DNA from 2 places in the Pseudomonas sp. O230 genome. Region 2 is predicted to be linked to the other one. Evidence: riboswitches for the same ligand, from Rfam matches in the RefSeq annotation. Region 2 holds a riboswitch; the other holds the start of a gene.

Region 1 (9,940 bases), on a different contig from region 2:
GCTGGGCGTGATCTACGCGTCGGGGCTGATGCTGGTCGGGCTGGAACTGGGGCTGCTGATCGGGATAATTGCTGGCTTGGCGGCGATCGTGCCGTACATGGGGTTTGTCATCGGGATCGGCGCGGCATTGATTGCCGGTCTGTTCCAGTTCGGCGGCGACTTGTACCCGATGGTGGGTATCGTCGCGGTGTTCATGGTCGGTCAGGCGCTGGAAGGCATGGTGCTGACGCCATTGCTGGTGGGCGACCGGATCGGTCTGCATCCGGTGGCGGTGATCTTCGCGATTCTGGCCGGGGGTGAGCTGTTCGGTTTTACCGGCGTGCTGCTGGCGCTCCCGGTGGCGGCGGTGATCATGGTGCTGGTGCGTCATGTGCATGATTTGTATAAGGATTCTGATATCTACAGTGGCGTCGACGAACCCGAGCTTTAAGGTTCGCTGGTGACCCGTCGCGGGCGGCCTGGTTCAGTGCCAGGCTGGCCCGTATCTCTTGCGCGGCTGTCACATACGCCGCCAAAGAAACACCCATAAAACCACCGCGATAACGCAAACCTTTGATTTTGCTTATGGTCTGTCGCATTGTGCGGTCAGCGTCACGGGTATAAACTTCGCAAACTTTACACAGAGGCCACTAACGGTTCCTTTGGAACTGTTCAGTCAGCATGAAACCGATTCAGCTGCCCCTAGGTGTGCGTCTGCGTGATGACGCTACCTTTATCAATTACTACCCAGGCGCCAATGCCGCTGCACTCGGCTATGTCGAGCGGCTTTGCGAAGCCGACGCCGGCTGGACCGAAAGCCTGATTTATCTCTGGGGCAAGGACGGGGTAGGGCGTACGCATTTGCTGCAGGCGGCCTGTCTGCGCTTTGAGCAGCTGGGGGAGCCTGCGGTGTACCTGCCGTTGGCCGAGCTGCTGGATCGCGGCATCGAAATTCTCGATAACCTCGAACAATACGAACTGGTTTGCCTCGACGACTTGCAAGCAGTTGCCGGGCGCGCGGATTGGGAAGAGGCGTTGTTCCATCTGTTCAACCGTCTGCGTGATAGCGGTCGGCGTTTGCTGATTGCTGCGTCGACCTCGCCGCGTGAATTGCCGGTGAAGCTGGCGGACCTCAAGTCCCGTCTGACCCTGGCGCTGATCTTCCAGATGCGGCCGTTGTCCGACGAAGACAAATTGCGAGCCTTGCAACTGCGTGCATCCCGTCGCGGCCTGCACCTGACCGACGAAGTCGGGCATTTTATTTTGACTCGCGGTACTCGCAGCATGAGCGCGCTGTTCGAGTTGCTTGAGCGTCTCGATCAGGCCTCCCTTCAGGCTCAGCGCAAGCTGACCATTCCGTTCCTGAAAGAAACGCTGGGCTGGTAAAGCCCAGGTTTTTCGCGGGTTCCGGCATATTTCAGGCGCCACAAAATCCGCTTTCCTACACGGGGCAGGCTGCGCAAGCGTCTAAATGGGGCTTAAGCGCTTAGATGGAAACGCGAAACCGGAAAGTCACATAAAGTTCGATTGAATTTGCAAATGAGGATGATAGCGGGCATAGTCTCGGCTTCTTTACAACTATCAGCCACGGTCGTGCCCATGCTAAATCGCTTCGCACCCCTCGTGCCTCTCGCACTCGTCACCCTGTTGTTTGGTTGCGCTGCTCACTCTCCAGTGTCCCAGCAAGAGCAACAACAGCAGGTTAGAAATTCAGTTACTGCGCAATCTTCTTCCGTTCTTTTCCAGGAAGAGCTGGCCACCGACAAAGAACTGGCTGACTTCGCCGATGGCAAGTCGTACCAGCTTCCTGTTCTGGCCGACAGCATTCTCGAACGTGGCATGTCCCTGATCGGTACCCGTTACCGTTTCGGCGGCACCTCCGAAGCCGGTTTCGATTGCAGCGGCTTCATCGGTTACCTGTTTCGTGAAGAGGCCGGCATGAACCTGCCGCGCTCCACTCGCGAAATGATCAATGTTGACGCGCCACTGGTTTCTCGTAGTGCGCTCAAGCCGGGTGATCTGCTGTTCTTCGCCACCAATGGTCGTAGCGGTCGTGTCAGTCACGCCGGGATCTACCTCGGTGACAACCAATTCATCCACTCCAGCAGCCGCAAAAGCGGTGGTGTCCGGGTCGATAGCCTGGGCGACAGCTACTGGAGCAAGACCTTCATCGAAGCCAAGCGCGCACTCGCGATGGCCCCGACCGTGGTCACGGCACGCAAGTAATTGCCTGGCCTGTCGCCACATCAGTGGCGACAACGACGTCTCTGCAACAGAGAAGGCGGACAGTTTGTAAGGCGAACTTAAAGTCTTACTTGAAGTTTGCCGCGTACCCGCTAGAATCCTGATCTATTATTGATGGCAAACCGCCTGCGTCCTGCGCAGGCGGTTTTCTTTTCTGCCTTTCCGGTGGAAAAAGCCGCAGCCAGATCAGGATGTTCTGCTTATGACGATGTCGGCCCGCCTCGCTCTCATGTTTTTCGCCGCGCTGCTCAGCGCCTGCGCCAGCCGCACGCCGCCACCTGCGCCGGTGGCTCGCGCGCCGATTGTTTTCGGTTCTTCCCAGGCTTTCTCTCCCGAAGCAGAAGACGTGCTGTTTCGCGCGTTGGGGCTGGTGGGCACGCCTTATCGCTGGGGCGGCAATACGCCAGATTCCGGGTTCGATTGCAGTGGCCTGATCGGTTATGTCTACCGTGACGTCACCGGAATTTCCCTGCCGCGCACCACGCGCGAGATGATCAGCATGCAGGCAGCCAATGTCGGCAAGGAAGGTTTGCAAACCGGTGACCTGATTTTCTTCGCCACCAATGGCGGTTCTCAGGTCAGCCACGCCGGGATCTACGTTGGCGAAGGCCGCTTCGTTCATGCGCCAGCCACGGGTGGCACGGTGAAGCTCGACAGCTTGTCCAAGGCGTATTGGCAGAAAGCCTACCTGAGCGCCAAGCGTGTTCTGCAACCCGAGCATTTGGCGCGCAACCCCTAGTTCGCAGAGGTCGTCATGACCGCACGTACACTCAATCTCGACGATTCCCTGTATCAATACCTGCTCGACGTTTCCCTGAGGGAAACGCCGCTGCTCAAGCGTTTGCGCGAGGAAACCCAGGCGCTGCCGATGGCGCGCTGGCAGGTGGCGCCGGAGCAGGGGCAGTTCCTCGCCTTGCTGGTGAAACTCACCTGCGCCAGGCGCCTGCTGGAAGTTGGCACCTTCACCGGTTACAGCGCGTTGTGCATGGCGGCGGCTTTGCCGGATGACGGCTCGCTGATTTGCTGTGATATCCCCGGCGACTACAACGCCACGGCGCGCCGCTACTGGCAGGAAGCAGGCGTCTCTCATCGTGTTGACCTGCGCCTGGCGCCCGCGCTGGAAACCCTGGCTCAGTTGGATCAGCCCGGACAATTCGATTTGATGTTCATTGATGCTGACAAGGCTAACTATCCTGCCTACCTGGAGCACGCGCTGCGTCTGCTGCGCGTTGGTGGTCTGGCGGTGTTTGATAACACCCTGTGGAGCGGGCGGGTGCTGGAGCGCAATCCCGAGAGTGAAGACACCCGAGCCATCCAGGCACTGAATCTCGCCTTGAAGGATGACTCGCGCGTGGATCTGTCGCTGTTGCCGTTGGGCGATGGGTTAACGCTGTGCCGCAAGCGCTAAACGCTGAACCCTGTGGGAGCTGCGGCTATTTAGTTGCCGACACCCGCCACACCTTGTTCCCCACGTCATCCGCCACCAGCAAATCGCCCTGTTGATCAATCACCACGCCCACCGGCCGGCCCATGGCATCTTCGTCTTTATTGAGGAACCCGGTCAGCACATCAACCGGCTGCCCGGTCGGTTTGCCGGCACTGAACGGCACGAAAATCACTTTGTAACCACTGTGCGGCTTGCGGTTCCACGAACCGTGCTGGCCAATGAACGCGCCGTCCTTGAATTGCGCTGGCAGCGTGTTGCCATCAGCAAACGTCAGGCCCAGTGATGCGGTATGCGGGCCGACCGCGTAGTCCGGTGCGATAGCCTTGGCCACCAGGTCCGGGTTTTGCGGCTCGACGCGAAAGTCGACGTGCTGACCGTAATAACTGAACGGCCAGCCATAGAATGCGCCGTCCTTGACCGAGGTGATGTAGTCCGGCACCAGGTCGCTGCCGATTTCATCCCGCTCGTTGACGGCCGTCCACAACGCGCCGCTCTGCGGTTCCCACGCCATGCCGTTGGGATTGCGCAGGCCTGAGGCGAAGATCCGATGGTTGCCGGTGGCGCGATCCACTTCCCAGATCGCCGCGCGACCTACTTCCTGGTCCATGCCGTTTTCGGCGACGTTGCTGTTGGAGCCCACCGTGACGTAGAGCTTGCTGCCGTCCTTGCTGGCGATGACGTTTTTGGTCCAGTGGTGATTCAGCGTACCCCCCGGTAGATCGACCACTTTGATCGGCTGCGATTTGATAGCCGTGTCGCCGACTTCATAGTGGAAACGCAGTAAGCGGTCCGTGTCAGCGACATACAGGTCATTTCCAACCAGCGTCATGCCGAAGGGCGAATTGAGGTTTTCCAGAAACACCGAGCGGGTTTCGGCGATGCCATCGTGGTCCTTGTCGCGCAGCAACGTGATGCGGTTCGGACTCGGGACGCCCGCACCGGCGCGGCCCATGACTTTCTTCATGACCCAGCCTTTAACGCCTTTGCCATCGTCGGGTTTGGGTGGCGCATTGGTCTCGGCGACGAGCACATCGCCGTTTGGCAGCACGTACAGCCAACGCGGGTGATCGAGGTTTTCAGCAAAGGCCGCCACTTGCGTTCCCGCAGCGGCCACAGGTTTCACACCGTCCGGCCAGCCGATCGCCGGGGCGATGTTCACAGTCGGGATCAGGGTCTTGTTCGGTTCCGGCAGTTTGGGTGACGGGCCGGTGCCGTCGGAGACTTGCAGGCTGGATGTTTCACCGCAGGCGGCGAGCCCTCCGGCGAGAGCGATGATGAGAACGAGCTGGGGCTTGCGCATGCTGATCTTCCCTATAAATGCAGTGACCTGATCAGTAGAGAAGCGCAAGCCCGCGATGGTTCAACCACTCAGCCACGAGCTTCCTTGAACAGCACGGCGATACCGGGGTGATAGTTGCCCGCTTCGTTGCGCAACTTGCGGTAGGCGTAGGGGAAATACCAGGCGACAGCGCAGGTGTGTTCCTTTTGCAGGTCGTCGACCATGTCCTGCAGTTCTTCCGGGGTGGCGCCGTGCTGGGCCTTTTGCGGCGCGACGAACAGGCAGCCGAGTTTCAGGTCGCTGGCGTAGCTGATGCGCTTGGCGTCGCTGGTGATATCGGCCAGGGCCTGTGTCAGGTTCAGGCCGTTGACCCGTGGCCAACGCTGCGTGACTTGAAGGTAGGCGCGTTCTTCGCTGGTGGCAATGAACAGGTCGGCGCGGGCGTTGCGTTCGCCTTCCTCGTTGTGTTTGCGGGTGGGTGTCTGTTGAAGCGTGACCATTTCCGCCATCCACGCGGCGGCCGAGAGCAAGCCTAGGTTGGCTTTTTCGTCGTACCAGTAAGGCGTGTCGTTGTCGCCGCGCACCGCGTTGTAGCGGTCGATACAGTCAAACCAGCGCTCCAGCACCGGGCGCAGGAATTCCAGCTTCGGATTGCTGATGATCATGCCTTGCATGTGGCTCACCCTTGTTATTGTGTTGTCAGGTTGTGGCGCTTTGATATCACTGCTGAGAGCGTGGCACAAGATTGGCGTCATTTTATTGATCAGTGGCAGTTATTCGCCCAGCGGCGCCCCGGCTTTAATTGACGCTCCACCCCCAACCCTCTAACCTTCGCGGCTTGTTTCAGGTGCTCTGTGACGTCGGTCGACAGAGTGAAACAGGGAAGCCGGTGAGTGCGTTCATTCGATGAATGAAGAACCACGATCCCGGCGCTGCCCCCGCAACGGTAAATGAGTGAAGACTGCGCCTTGAGCCACTGTGTCGATCATCGATATGGGAAGGCGCGCAGTCAGGCCAACGCCGCTCATGAGCCCGGAGACCGGCCTGATCCATCCAGCGGCATCACGGTGGGCGATGCCAGGCTTCTTGCCGTCTATTCTTGTGCCTGCCCGCCGTTATCCAGCCTCAACGGAGAGCTCCCCATGACTGATACCCCCGATCGTGACGAACGCCATCTGGCGCGCATGCTGCGCAAAAAAGCCGTGATCGACGAACGCATCGCCAACTCCCCGAATGAATGCGGCCTGCTGCTGGTGCTGACCGGCAACGGCAAAGGCAAAAGCAGCTCGGCGTTCGGCATGCTCGCCCGCTCGTTGGGCCATGGCATGCAGTGTGGCGTGGTGCAGTTCATCAAGGGGCGCAACAGCACGGGCGAAGAGTTGTTCTTCCGGCGTTTCCCGGAGCAGGTACGGTTTCATGTGATGGGCGAGGGTTTTACCTGGGAGACCCAGGATCGCCAGCGCGACATCGCCGCCGCCGAAGCGGCGTGGGAAGTGTCCCGCGAACTGCTACGCGATCCCTCGATCGGCCTGGTGGTGCTCGATGAACTGAACATCGCCCTCAAGCACGGTTACCTCGATCTCGATCAGGTGCTCAGTGACTTGCAGGCACGTCCGCCGATGCAACACGTGGTCGTCACCGGTCGCGGCGCCAAGCCGGAAATGATCGAGCTGGCTGACACCGTCACCGAAATGGGCGTGATCAAGCATGCGTTCCAGGCCGGGATCAAAGCGCAAAAAGGCGTCGAGCTGTGAATCAACCACGTCATTGCCCGGCGGTCTTGATTGCCGCGCCGGCCTCCGGACAGGGCAAGACCACCGTCACCGCTGCGCTGGCCCGTTTGCATCGCAATCAGGGGCGCAAGGTCCGCGTGTTCAAATGCGGCCCGGACTTTCTCGATCCGATGATTCTCGAGCGCGCCAGCGGTGCACCGGTGTATCAACTGGACATGTGGATGGTCGGCGAGCAGGAAAGTCGTCGACTGTTGTGGGAAGCCGCCGGTGAAGCGGATCTGATCCTGATCGAAGGCGTCATGGGGCTGTTCGACGGCACGCCGTCGAGCGCTGACCTGGCGCGGCACTTCGGTGTGCCGGTGCTCGGGGTGATCGACGGCACGGCGATGGCGCAGACCTTCGGCGCGCTTGCGTTGGGGCTGGCGAAGTATCAGCCGGACTTGCCGTTCGCCGGGGTGCTGGCCAACCGCGTCGGCACCTTGCGGCATGCGCAATTGCTAGAAGGCAGCCTCACTGAAGGTTTGCGCTGGTACGGCGCCTTGTCCCGGGAAACCGGGATCGAATTGCCGAGTCGGCACCTCGGTCTGGTTCAGGCCAGCGAGTTGAACGATCTCGATCATCGCCTCGACGCAGCCGCCAACGCGCTGGCCAGCAGTTGCGAGGTCGCGCTGCCACCGGCGGTCGAATTCGCCGCGCCGGATGTGATCACTGCCGAGCCGTTGCTCAAAGGTGTGCGCATCGCCGTGGCCCGTGATGAAGCCTTCGCCTTCACCTACGGCGCGAGCCTGGATCTGCTGCGAGCCATGGGCGCCGAATTGTCATTTTTCTCGCCGATCCGCGACACGCAATTGCCGGCGGCTGACAGCCTCTATCTGCCGGGCGGCTACCCGGAATTGCACCATGTGGCGCTGTCACGGAACAGTCAAATGCTCAACGCCATTCGCGCTCACCACGCGGCGGGCAAACCATTGCTGGCCGAGTGCGGCGGCATGTTGTATTTGCTCGATTCGCTGACCGACGTCGAAGGCACGCGCGCTGAGCTGGTCGGTTTGCTTCGCGGTGATGCGGTGATGCAAAAGCGCCTGGCGGCGCTGGCGTTGCAGGCGGTCGAGTTGCCGGAAGGTTCGCTGCGCGGGCACACCTATCACCATTCGCTGACCAGCACTGAACTTGAGCCTATTGCCCGTGGCCTCAGCCCGAATGGCGGGCGCGGGGCGGAAGCGGTTTATCGGGAGGGGCGGATGACCGCTTCTTATGTGCATTTTTATTTTCCGTCCAATCCATCAGCGGTTGCCGCATTGTTTGCGCCTGACCGTGCGGACGCTGGGGGGGCGGGATCACATCGATCAATTGTGGGAGCTGGCTTGCCAGCGAAGAGGCCATGACCGACAACGCCTTCAGTGAAGCCGAGCGCGATGCTGTTTATCGGGCCATCGCCGAACGCCGCGACATGCGCCACTTCAGCGGCGGCACCGTCGAACCGGAGTTGCTCCGGCGCCTGCTCGAAGCCGCACATCAGGCGCCAAGCGTCGGCCTGATGCAGCCCTGGCGATTCATCCGCATCAGCGACCGCACCCTGCGTGGCCAGATCCAGCGGTTGGTGGAAGAAGAACGCATGCGCACCGCCGAAGCCCTAGGCGAACGCACCGACGAATTCATGAAGCTGAAAGTTGAAGGCATCAATGACTGCGCCGAGGTGCTGGTCGCCGCGTTGATGGACGATCGCGAGCGGCACATCTTTGGCCGTCGCACCCTGCCGGAAATGGACATGGCCTCGTTGTCCTGCGCGATCCAGAACCTGTGGCTGGCGTCCCGTGCCGAAGGGCTCGGCATGGGCTGGGTTTCTCTATTCGAGCCGCAAGCCCTGGCCGACCTGCTGGGTTTGCCCGCCGGGGCCAAGCCGTTGGCAGTTCTTTGCCTTGGCCCGGTCAAGGAATTCTATCCGGCGCCGATGCTGGTACTCGAAGGCTGGGCGCAAGCGCGTCCGCTCAGTGAATTGTTGTACGAAAATTATTGGGGAGTGAGTCAATGAGTGTGGCGTTGTTGAGTGTCGCCGCGGTTGCGCTGGATGCGCTGCTGGGTGAACCCAAACGCTGGCATCCGCTGGTGGCGTTCGGCCGTCTTGCCGACCGCATCGAGCAACGTTTCAATGGTGGCGGGCGCGGCTGGCGTAGCCACGGCGTCACGGCATGGGTGATCGCGGTGTTGCCGCTGACCTTGCTCGCCACCGCTTTCTCCTGGGCGCCTTATGTCGGCTGGCTCGTCGAGATTCTCGCGCTCTATTGCGCCCTCGGCCTGCGCAGTCTTGGTGAGCATGTCGAGCCGGTCGCCAAGGCGCTACGCAGCGATGATCTGGACGAGGCGCGCAAACGCGTCGGCTATCTGGTCAGTCGCCAGACCAGCGAACTGGATCAAACCGAAGTCGCCCGCGCCGCCACCGAATCGGTCCTGGAGAACGGCAGCGACGCGGTGTTTGCCGCGTTGTTCTGGTTTGCCGTGGCCGGTGCGCCTGGCGTGGTGCTCTACCGATTGAGCAATACGCTGGATGCGATGTGGGGCTACCGCAACGAACGCTTCGAACGTTTCGGCTGGGCCGCGGCGAAGATCGACGACGTGCTCAACTACATTCCTGCGCGGCTGGTGGCATTGACCTACGCGCTGCTGGGCAAAACCCGGCTCGCCCTGAAATGCTGGCGCACCCAAGGCCCGACCTGGGACAGCCCGAATGCCGGTCCGGTGATGGCCGCAGGTGCCGGTGCGTTGGGTGTCGAGCTGGGCGGGGCGGCGATTTATCACGGTGAATTGCATCAACGTCCGCAGCTGGGCGAAGGTGTACCGGCGGACGCCGACGCCATCGACCGCGGCTGGCAATTGGTCCAGCGCGGGGTATGGTTATGGCTGCTGATTCTCTGCGTGGGAGCTGAATTCTATGCTTGAACACGGTGGACGTTTGCGCAAGGCCGCGCTCGAATACGGCATCGCCGAAGCCGATTGGCTTGACCTGTCCAGCGGCCTCGCGCCCTGGCCGTTTCCGGTCCCGGACATTCCATTGCGCGCCTGGGCGCGGTTGCCGGAAACCGATGACGGTCTGGAGCAGGCCGCCTGTGATTATTACGGTGCCGCGCAGGTGTTGCCGGTGGCCGGTTCGCAAATGGCGATCCAGTTGCTGCCGCGTTTGCGTCGGGTTGGCAAAGTTGGCGTGCTGTCGCCGTGTTACGCCGAGCACGCCGAAGCCTGGCGCCGCAACGGCTACATCGT
Region 2 (9,940 bases):
TGGAGCGCACGTATTATCAGTTGGCGGTCAACTTCGATGTGTTCGGCAATGTCTCTCATCAAGCGCAGACGCGCCTGTATTTTGACTTGATCCGCAATGGCGCCGAGCAGAACTTCCTGCGCCTGATGCCCGCCGACTCACGCGATGGCTATCTCGATGACTGGTATCAGAGCGGCGGCAAATTCAAGATGTGGCTGGACTATGAAGCTATCGACAACGACAAACCGACGGCGCTGAAACTCGACGAGAAAGACCCGAAGCGCGACTTTGCCATGCAGTTGCTGGCTCGCTACGGTGAGCTCAACGCCCAGCCTGATCCGATCAACCGCTGCGACGGGGCCTATTGCTCGCGACCAAACATCGATCCTGCATTGCAGAGTGCCGAACAGGCGCTCAGCCGTCTGACCTCGCGTCCCGCTGCCGGTCTGAAAGTTATCGATCAGTTGCCGGAAGCAACGATGCTGCGTATTGAAACGACGAGCGGCAAGCGTGAGGTCTATAGCCTGTTGCGCAACCGCGCGCACAGCAACGTGGCATTTCTGCTCGGCGAGTCGCTGCGTTATCAGCCGGGGCTCGACACGCTCACCCTGTTTCCCGGCGTGCTCAGCAGTTATCCGAACTTCATGTTCAACATTCCCGCGGAGCAAGTACCCGCGTTTGTGGAGGCGATGGAAAACGCCAAGGATGCCCATCGTTTCGAGAAAATCGTCGAACGCTGGGGGATTCGTCGTAGTCATCCGCAGTTCTGGTTTTACTTCCATGACCTGAGCCAGTACGTCCACGAAACCGACCCGGTGGAAGAGGGCATGTTGGACATGAACCGCTACGAAAATCTTTGATCGACTTTTGATGGCGCGCCGGTGTCCCAACTCCATGGGCACCACCGCACACCTGGAGGAGCCGGCTTGCCGGCGATGGCGTCTTCGCAGTCACCTCGATGTTGAACGTGACGCCGCCATCGCTGGCAAGCCAGCTCCTACAGGGTTCTGCGGTGATGTGTGGATTGCGATCGGAGGGCCGTCGATGTTGATTTCAGTACAGGCACTGCGCGCGTTGGCGGCGTGGACGGTGGTTTGCCACCATTTCATGCAGATTTTCTTCGACTTCAAGGCTCGCGGGCCGATCGGTCAGATGTTCATCGACAAGGGGGCGGTGGGCGTCGATATCTTCTTTGTCATCAGTGGGCTGGTGATATTCCTGTCCACCGAGGGCAAGTCGCTGCCTCCCGGGCGGTTTCTGCTGTATCGGCTGTTCCGCATCGTTCCGGCCTATTGGCTGTACACGGTGCTGATGGCGCTGCTGGTGGTCTTCGCACAGCCAGTGTTGCCGGATCAGACGGTCAACTGGTCACATTTCCTCCTTTCCTTGCTGTTTATTCCTACGGAAAATCCCGGCGGTTACGGGATTTATCCGACGCTCAACGTCGGCTGGACCCTGAATTACGAAATGCTGTTCTACGTGCTGTTTGCATGGGCGCTGCTGTTCCGTCTGCAGGTTCGGCTGCTGATCGTCGCGGCGTTGCTGTTTGCGGTGTGTCAGGCATGGACGGGGTACGGCTGGATCAGCGCGTTCTACCGTTCGGACATTGTTTATGAGTTTCTGCTGGGGATCGCCATCGGCATGATCTACCGTCGCGGCTGGATCAAGCCCGGCCTATGGCTGCCATTGCTGGGGATTGGCGGCGCGTTGCTGGCGATTTATCAGTTGCCCCCGCAGCCGCGGTTTTTCGCCTGGGGCCTGCCGAGCGCGGTGTTGGTCATGGCTTGCATGGCGCTGGAGCGGTTTTTCCAGGGCCGCCGATTGTTCAAAGTGCTCGGCGATTGTTCCTACTCGGTGTACCTGATGCACGTTTTGGTGCTGTCGGCCGGAGGCTTTGTCGCGCAACGGTATGGCATCAATGCTTACGTGATGTTCACGGTGTGCGTCGCGACCATTGGTTTGGCGTCGTGGGCAAGTTACGAATGGGTGGAAAAATGCAGCTATCGGTGGCTTAAAGCGCGGATTGACGGCGAATCATCGGATCCAGGAGCGCTGGCCCTTTCCCGACAAAAATACTAGGACTTTGTGCGGCGCGATGATTGGCGTAAACTGCGCCCAAGCCTGCGAGGAGTTTCCATGACCGCTATTACCATTACCGACGCCGCCCACGATTACCTGGCTGATCTGCTCTCCAAGCAGAACACCCCGGGCATCGGCATCCGCGTCTTCATCACCCAGCCTGGCACCCAGTACGCCGAAACCTGCATTGCTTATTGCAAGCCGGGCGAAGAAAAATCCGAAGACACCGCGCTGGGGCTGAAAAGCTTTACCGCGTACATCGACTCGTTCAGCGAAGCTTTCCTCGACGACGCGGTTGTCGACTACGCCACCGACCGCATGGGCGGCCAGCTGACCATCAAGGCGCCAAACGCCAAAGTCCCGATGGTCAACGCCGACAGCCCGATCAACGAGCGCATCAACTATTACCTGCAAACCGAGATCAATCCGGGGCTGGCCAGCCACGGCGGTCAGGTCAGCCTGATCGATGTGGTCGATGACGGTATCGCCGTGTTGAAGTTCGGCGGCGGTTGCCAGGGCTGCGGCCAGGCAGACGTCACCCTGCGTGAAGGCATCGAGCGCACCTTGCTCGAGCGTGTTCCCGAGCTCAAGGGTGTTCGTGATGTGACTGACCACACGCAGAAAGAAAACGCCTACTACTAAGGTGTTCGCTGCGACATGAAAAACGGCGCCCCGTGAGCGCCGTTTTTTTATGGGTGATTTTCAAGGGCTCTATGGTCTGTAGAGATGTGCATGCCCGGCACGGTACAGCGACGACTCGCTGAATTGATCACTACCCAACACTCGACCCACCAGAATCAACGCCGTCCGACGAAACCCCTTGGCCTCAACCTTCCCGGCAATATCCGCAATCGTCCCCACCACCCAATCCTGATCAGGCCAGCTCGCCCGATGAATCACCGCAATCGGGCAATCCGCGCCGTAATGCGGCAGCAATTCGATCAGGATTTTCTGCAGATGATTCACCCCCAAATGAATGGCCATGGTCGCCCCATGCTGCGCCAGACTCCCCAGCTCCTCACCCGCCGGCATCGCAGTCTTGTCGGCGTAGCGAGTCAGAATCACGCTCTGTGACACGTCCGGCAAGGTCAGCTCCGCCCCCAAAAGTGCCGCACACGCCGCTGTCGCGGTAACACCGGGGATGATTTCAAACGGAATGTCGAGCTCACGCAGGTAGCGAATCTGCTCGCCGATCGCGCCATACAGACTCGGATCGCCGGAATGCACCCGAGCCACGTCCTGGCCGTTGGCATGGGCGTTTTTGATCAGTTCGATGATCTGTTCCAGGTGCAGTTCAGCGCTGTTGACCACCTGTTCGGCGTTGTGTCCTTCCAGTACGGCGGTGGGCACCAGTGAGCCGGCGTAGATGATCACCGGGCAGCTGCGGATCAGGCGTTGGCCTTTGACGGTGATCAGTTCCGGGTCGCCGGGACCTGCGCCAATGAAGTAGACGGTCATCGTCGTTTCCTGTCTGAAAAAGGGGTTGGGCAAGGCTTCAGATGAAGATTGCTCATGATCGAGGGCGAGGATTATCGGGGATTTTGCGCGGCGCAGGCCAATGCCAGGGTGGCCTGAGCATATTTTTGTCGCGAAATGAGCAGTTTTGCCGGCGCCTGGGCCAGTTGTTCGGCAAGGGCGAGGGCGGCACTTTCTGCTACGCCATAGCAGCCGGTGCGTTCGAAGGCGATGTCCGAGCGGTGGCTGAGTCGCGGTTGAAAACCGGCCAGTTGTTCACTGCTGAAGTACGTCAGCGGCAGTTCGAGTTGTGCAGCGAGTTCGATCAGGCCAGGTTCATCACGCTTCAGGTCGATGCTGGCCAGGGCCTTGATCTGGTGAAGTTTGATGTGATGCGCCTGTAACGCCTGATCGAGTAACGCCCGCAGCGTGCTGACAGGGCAGCCGCGCTGGCAGCCCAGGCCGACCACTAACGTCGGCGCTGTGCGGGTGTTGGTCATGCGTGGTATTGGCCATCGCTTTTGCGGCGGAACAACCAGGCGCTGATCAGGCCCAGAGCCAGCCAGAATCCCATGTTGGTCAGCTGCGAAGCGATTTTGAACTGGGTTTCCAGGGCTTCCGGTGCAAGCATCGAGTGCACTTGCGGTTGCGGTGCGCCGATCACGTGTGGAACCGCCAGAATGGCCACGCCGAGAATCTTCATCAGCCAGTGACGGCTGAATACGATCAGCGCGATGCCAACCGCAGTGGACGCTGCGGTGCCGATCCACCAGATTTGCCGTTGTGCCAGATCCGCCGCCGTTGTGCCTGGCAGTTCCGGTGGCAGACCGAGGGTTGGTGCGAGGACGAAAGTTGCGTAACCGGCCAGGCCCCAGAGCAGGCCCTGGGAGGTTTTGGTCGGTGCGCGCAAGGTGTAGAGGCCAGCGAGCATCAGCGCAAAACCGACGGCAACCACCAGGTTGCCACCCGTGGTGGACAGCACGCGCTGCCAGCCGTCTTCCGGCTCCCAGGCTTCGGCGTCGTGGGTGTGAGCGGCGGCACCGGCGGCGTGTTCATGAACTGCAACAGCGGCCGGCTCGGATTTTTCGTAAGTCTCGGCCTGCAGAATCAGTGGAGCGACCCAGAAACTTTGCAGCAGGGTCAGCAACAGGGCGGCCAGCAGCCCGGTGAAACCTGCGGTTTGCGCAATACGCTTGATCATGTCAGCAGGTCTCAATGGCACGGGAAAGCGGAGCTGTGACGGGTATCGTGTGCGGCATTGTGCACCGCTTCGATGTGTGAGAAACCGGCAAAGTACACCAGGCACGCGCCCAGGATCGACGCACAAACGGCGGCGGTCAGGCGTTGAGCCAGGGTGGCAGGGGTGGTGCTGGCGGAGCTCTTATCGGTACTGCTCGGGCCGGTGCTGCTGATGATCGACATGGCGCTTCCCTCTGGTCTGTCAGCGGGTGAATAGAGCGCATGGAAGACCCCTGCGAATCGGGCTCGCAGAGGTTCAAACAGCGCCCGCCCACCGCGGGTTTGTTATTCAGTGAACGTAATCGTCACTTTGTGTTGCGGGCCGGTCTCCGGGCTCACGAGGGGCTTGGGCGTCAGCCGAAACCTGCAAGAACCACCTTCCCATACCAAACTGCTGGCACAGTGGATTTGATTCTTCGCTCGCTTACCGTTGCGGGGGCAGCACCGGACTGACATGGCTTTGAGTAAAGCACATGATTCACCGGTTTCCCGTTTCACCCTGTGAAGGGCACCCGTAACAAGGTGTGTAGGAGAGCATGGGCGGGGGTTGGGCGTCAATTGGCAGGGGTTCTCAACTCGAGACCGGTGCGCGCCCTTCGCGAGCAAGCCTGCCCCTACATTTTGGAATGCGCTCCCGGGTGGGAGCGGGCTTGCTCGCGAAGGCGGCATTCCTGCCTCTGCAGATCTCAAGCGAACATTGACCCGCCCCAAGACGATGCGTAGCCTTGAGCATTCGAGGTTCTCCGGCGTCTGCCGGAGCTAAGAAGGGAACGCGGTCGATGCCGCGGCTGCCCCCGCAACTGTGAACGGTGATGTTCGCTGCCACGCCACTGCACGCTCCAGCCCTGGAGCCCGCGGGAAGGCGCAGCCAACGCCAGTCTCGCGACAGGCACACCGTCAGCCAGGAGACCTGCCTCGATACGAATTCTCACTACAACCGGGCGGGGTGATCCGGTGGCGAACTCTTCCGCGCGCCTGTCGTTGCGGTCGTCGTCCCGTACGCCCGCCACCTTGCCAAAGGGCATCCGATGAAAACACTGGCCAAACTCCCCGTCACCATCGTTACCGGCTTCCTCGGCTCGGGCAAAACCACCTTGCTGCGGCACATGCTCGACAACGCGCAAGGCCGCCGCATCGCGGTGATCGTCAACGAGTTCGGCGAGCTGGGCATCGACGGTGAAATCCTCAAGCAGTGCTCGATCGGTTGCACCGAAGAAGAAGCCAACGGCCGCGTCTACGAACTGGCCAACGGCTGCCTGTGCTGCACCGTTCAGGAAGAATTCTTCCCGGTGATGCGTGAACTGGTAGCCCGTCGCGGCGACCTCGATCACATCCTGATCGAAACCTCGGGTCTGGCCCTGCCAAAGCCGCTGGTTCAAGCCTTCCAGTGGCCGGAAATCCGCAGTGCCTGCACCGTTGACGCGGTGATCACCGTGGTCGACAGCCCAGCCGTTGCCGCTGGCACTTTCGCCGCGTTCCCGGATCAAGTGGACGCCCAGCGCAAACTCGATCCGAACCTGGATCACGAATCGCCGCTGCACGAGTTGTTCGCCGACCAACTGGCCAGCGCCGATCTGGTGATTCTCAACAAGGCCGACCTGATCAGCCCTGAAGACCTGGCCCGCGTGCGCCTGGAAGTCGCCGAAGAGTTGCCACCGGCAGTCAAAGTCATCGAAGCCAGCAGCGGTCGCCTGCCGCTGGACGTGCTGATCGGTCTCGGTGCCGGCTCCGAAGAACACATCGACAGCCGTCACAGCCATCACGATCACCATCATGAAGGCGAAGATGACCACGATCACGACGCGTTCGACTCCATTTCCATCGAACTGCCGCAAGCCGATGAAAGTTTGCTGATGGACGCGCTGACTCAACTGGTGGTCAAGCACGGCATCCTGCGGGTCAAAGGATTCGCGGCGATCCCGAACAAACCGATGCGCCTGTTGATTCAGGGCGTGGGCACGCGTTTCGACAAGCATTTCGACCGTCAGTGGGGCGCCGACGAAGCGCGCACCACGCGTCTGGTGTTGATCGGCCAGGAACTCGACGCCGCGCAACTCGAAGCGCAACTGCGCGCCGCGCTCAGCGTTTAACCCATGCACCTGCTCAGGACCCAGCCCGGCGGTTTCGTCTCGGATGACAACATCGCCGACCTTGGACAAACCCCCGCCGAACTGGTGATCCTGTGCAGCGGCGATTCCAGCCTTGCGCTGCTCGCCGAAGCCGCGCAGCAGTTGCCGGACGATTATCCGAGCGTGCGTCTGGCCAACCCGATGCAGGTGCAGAACCACGCCTCGGTCGACTTGTATGTCGACGAAGTGCTGCGTCATGCCAAGGTGATTTTGATCTCGTTGCACGGCGGCATCGCGTATTGGCGCTACGGCGTCGAGCGGTTGGTCGAGTTGTCCGAGCGCGGGGTGCAACTGATTCTGGTGCCCGGCGATGATCGCCCGGACCCGGAGCTCAGCGACCTGAGCACGGTGGTTGCGCAAGACCGCGACCGGCTCTGGCATTACCTGCGCCAGGGGGGCATGGCCAACGCCCTCGACCTGTTTCGCTGCCTGGCCAATCGCTGGCTGGATCGCGACTATGCGTGGGCCGAACCGCAGACCCTGCCGCGCACCGCGATCTACCACCCGCAAAAAAGCCCCGCCGCACTGAAAGATTGGCACGCCGACTGGCAGGCCGGTCAACCGGTGGCGGCGGTGCTGTTTTACCGCTCGCATTTGCAGGCGGCGAACACCGCGTTCATTGATGTTTTCTGCCAGCGTTTGCAAGCGGCGGGGTTGAACCCCTTGCCGATTGCCGTGGCCAGTTTGAAGGAGCCCGGCTGCCTGACGGTGGTCGAGGACTGGCTGGATGAAGTCGACGCCTCGGTGATTCTCAACACCACCGGTTTCGCCCAGTCCAGCCCGGAAGCGCCGCACTTGCGGCCGTTCCGACGCAATATCCCGGTGATCCAGGCCATCTGCGCCCAGGACAACGAACCCGGTTGGCGTGCCAGCGAGCAGGGCCTCGGGCCGCGGGATCTGGCGATGCACATCGCGCTGCCGGAACTGGACGGGCGGATCATCAGCCGGCCGATCAGCTTCAAGGATCTGGCATGGCGCAGCGAGCGTAGCCAATCCGATGTGGTTTGCTACCGGCCTGCACCTGAGCGCATGGATTTTGTCGCCGAACTGGCGCGGCGCTGGATCGATCTGGCGCGGGTGCCGAACCGCGAAAAACGCATCGCCCTGATCCTCGCCAACTACCCGACCCGCGACGGTCGTATCGGCAACGGCGTCGGCCTCGATACACCTGCCGCCGCGTTGAACATCCTCCGTGCGTTGCGCGCGGAAGGTTATCCGTTGCCCGCCGAACTCCCGGACAGCGGCACCGCGCTGATCCAGCAATTGCTCGGCGGCGTTAGCAACGACCTCGACACCCTCGACCAGCGTCCGTGTCATCAAAGCCTGGCGCTGGACGACTACAACTCGATGTTCGACGCCTTGCCCGAGGCCAACCGCCACGCCGTGCTGGAGCGCTGGGGCACGCCCGAAGGCGATCCGATGTTTCGCGGCGGGCGGATGATGATCGCCGGGCTGCGATTCGGCCTGACCTTTGTCGGCATTCAACCGGCGCGGGGTTATCAGGTGGACCCGAGCGCGGTCTATCACGACCCGGACCTGGTGCCGCCCCACGGTTATCTGGCGTTTTACTTCTGGTTGCGCAACACCTACGGCGCACACGGCGTGATCCACGTCGGCAAGCACGGCAACCTCGAATGGCTGCCGGGCAAAGGCGTCGGGCTGTCGGAGAATTGCTGGCCGGACGCGTTGCTCGGGCCGCTGCCGAACATCTATCCGTTCATCGTCAACGACCCGGGCGAGGGCGCCCAGGCCAAGCGCCGCACGCAAGCGGTGATTATCGATCACCTGATGCCGCCGCTGACCCGCGCCGAAACCTACGGCCCGCTCCGCAACCTCGAACTGCTCGCCGACGAATATTACGAAGCGCAATTGCTCGATCCGCGCCGCGCCCGTGAATTGCAGCGCGACATTCTGCAACTGGTGCGCGACACGCACATCGACCGTGAACTGCAATTGGACGAGAAGCTCGACAGCGACGCCGATGCAGCCATTTGGCTGCCGCGTCTGGACACCTATTTGTGCGACTTGAAGGAGTCGCAGATCCGTGATGGCCTGCACATCTTTGGCGAGTCGCCGAGCGGGCGTCTGCGCATCGACACGTTATTGGCGCTGCTGCGGATTCCACGTGGCGATGGCCGTGGCGCGCAGTCGAGTCTGCTGCGGGCGTTGGCCAAGGCGTTCGAGTTGGGTTTCGATCCGCTGGATTGTGCATTGGCCGATCCGTGGACCGGTGCGCGTCCTGATGAACTGCAATCGATCAGCGATGAAGTCTGGCGCACGGCGGGGGATGCCCGTGAACGTCTGGAGTTGTTCGCCGCTCAACTGATCTCGCAAGTTTTGAGTGCCAGCCCTAAACCCTGTGGGAGCGAGCCTGCTCGCGAAAGCGGAGTTTCAGTCGACATTGATTTGCCTGACACACCGCTTTCGCGAGCAAGCTCGCTCCCACAGGACGCAAACTGGATTGAGGTGAAGGCCATCCTCGACAACCTGCGCGAAGTCGTCGCGCCACGCCTGGACGCCTGTGGCTCGGCGGAAATGCGCGGCCTGCTCGACGCCCTCAGCGGCCGCTTCGTCCCCGCCGGCCCCAGCGGCGCGCCGAGCCGTGGTCGTCTCGACGTGTTGCCAACCGGGCGCAACTTCTATTCGGTGGACGTGCGCAACCTGCCGACCACCACCGCGTGGCGCATCGGTTTCCAGTCGGCGAACCTGATTCTCGAGCGGCACTTGCAGGATCACGGCGATCACCTGCGTCAGCTCGGCTTGTCGGTCTGGGGCACCGCGACCATGCGCACCGGCGGCGACGACATAGCGCAAGCCATGGCGCTGATGGGTGTGCGCCCGGTCTGGGCGACGGGCAGTCAGCGGGTCGATGACTTCGAAATTCTGCCGCTAAGCCTGCTCGACCGCCCGCGCGTGGATGTGACCTTGCGCGTGTCCGGGTTCTTCCGTGATGCCTTTGCCAATCTGATCCGCCTGTTCGATGCGGCGGTGCAAGCGGTCGCTGCGCTGGATGAACCGGACGATCTCAATCCATTGGCAGCCAAGGTCCGCGCCGAACG

The links. Region 2 has a riboswitch for cobalamin ahead of ACI77H_RS27650 (CbtB domain-containing protein). Riboswitches for the same ligand answer to the same signal wherever they lie in the genome.
Region 1: linked by a shared signal. The riboswitch ahead of cobO (cob(I)yrinic acid a,c-diamide adenosyltransferase) and the one ahead of ACI77H_RS27650 (CbtB domain-containing protein) in region 2 are both predicted to bind cobalamin.

What each region holds. Positions count from the first base shown of each region.
Region 1 covers NZ_JBJGXN010000002.1:491,613-501,552, reverse strand. The annotation lists gene ACI77H_RS05625 (AI-2E family transporter) at 1-430, shown strand, start outside; gene hda (DnaA regulatory inactivator Hda) at 661-1,365, shown strand; gene ACI77H_RS05615 (C40 family peptidase) at 1,579-2,205, shown strand; gene ACI77H_RS05610 (C40 family peptidase) at 2,426-2,962, shown strand; gene ACI77H_RS05605 (O-methyltransferase) at 2,978-3,631, shown strand; gene ACI77H_RS05600 (PQQ-dependent sugar dehydrogenase) at 3,657-4,970, opposite strand; gene ACI77H_RS05595 (hypothetical protein) at 5,039-5,623, opposite strand; cobalamin riboswitch at 5,778-6,012, shown strand; gene cobO (cob(I)yrinic acid a,c-diamide adenosyltransferase) at 6,092-6,703, shown strand; gene ACI77H_RS05585 (cobyrinate a,c-diamide synthase) at 6,700-8,067, shown strand; gene bluB (5,6-dimethylbenzimidazole synthase) at 8,064-8,714, shown strand; gene cbiB (adenosylcobinamide-phosphate synthase CbiB) at 8,711-9,619, shown strand; gene cobD (threonine-phosphate decarboxylase CobD) at 9,612-9,940, shown strand, end outside.
Region 2 covers NZ_JBJGXN010000014.1:108,807-118,746, forward strand. The annotation lists gene ACI77H_RS27620 (fatty acid cis/trans isomerase) at 1-839, shown strand, start outside; gene ACI77H_RS27625 (acyltransferase family protein) at 1,024-2,058, shown strand; gene nfuA (Fe-S biogenesis protein NfuA) at 2,116-2,700, shown strand; gene cobM (precorrin-4 C(11)-methyltransferase) at 2,770-3,516, opposite strand; gene ACI77H_RS27640 (cobalamin biosynthesis protein) at 3,588-4,013, opposite strand; gene ACI77H_RS27645 (CbtA family protein) at 4,010-4,714, opposite strand; gene ACI77H_RS27650 (CbtB domain-containing protein) at 4,726-4,935, opposite strand; cobalamin riboswitch at 5,055-5,283, opposite strand; cobalamin riboswitch at 5,472-5,685, shown strand; gene cobW (cobalamin biosynthesis protein CobW) at 5,781-6,842, shown strand; gene cobN (cobaltochelatase subunit CobN) at 6,846-9,940, shown strand, end outside.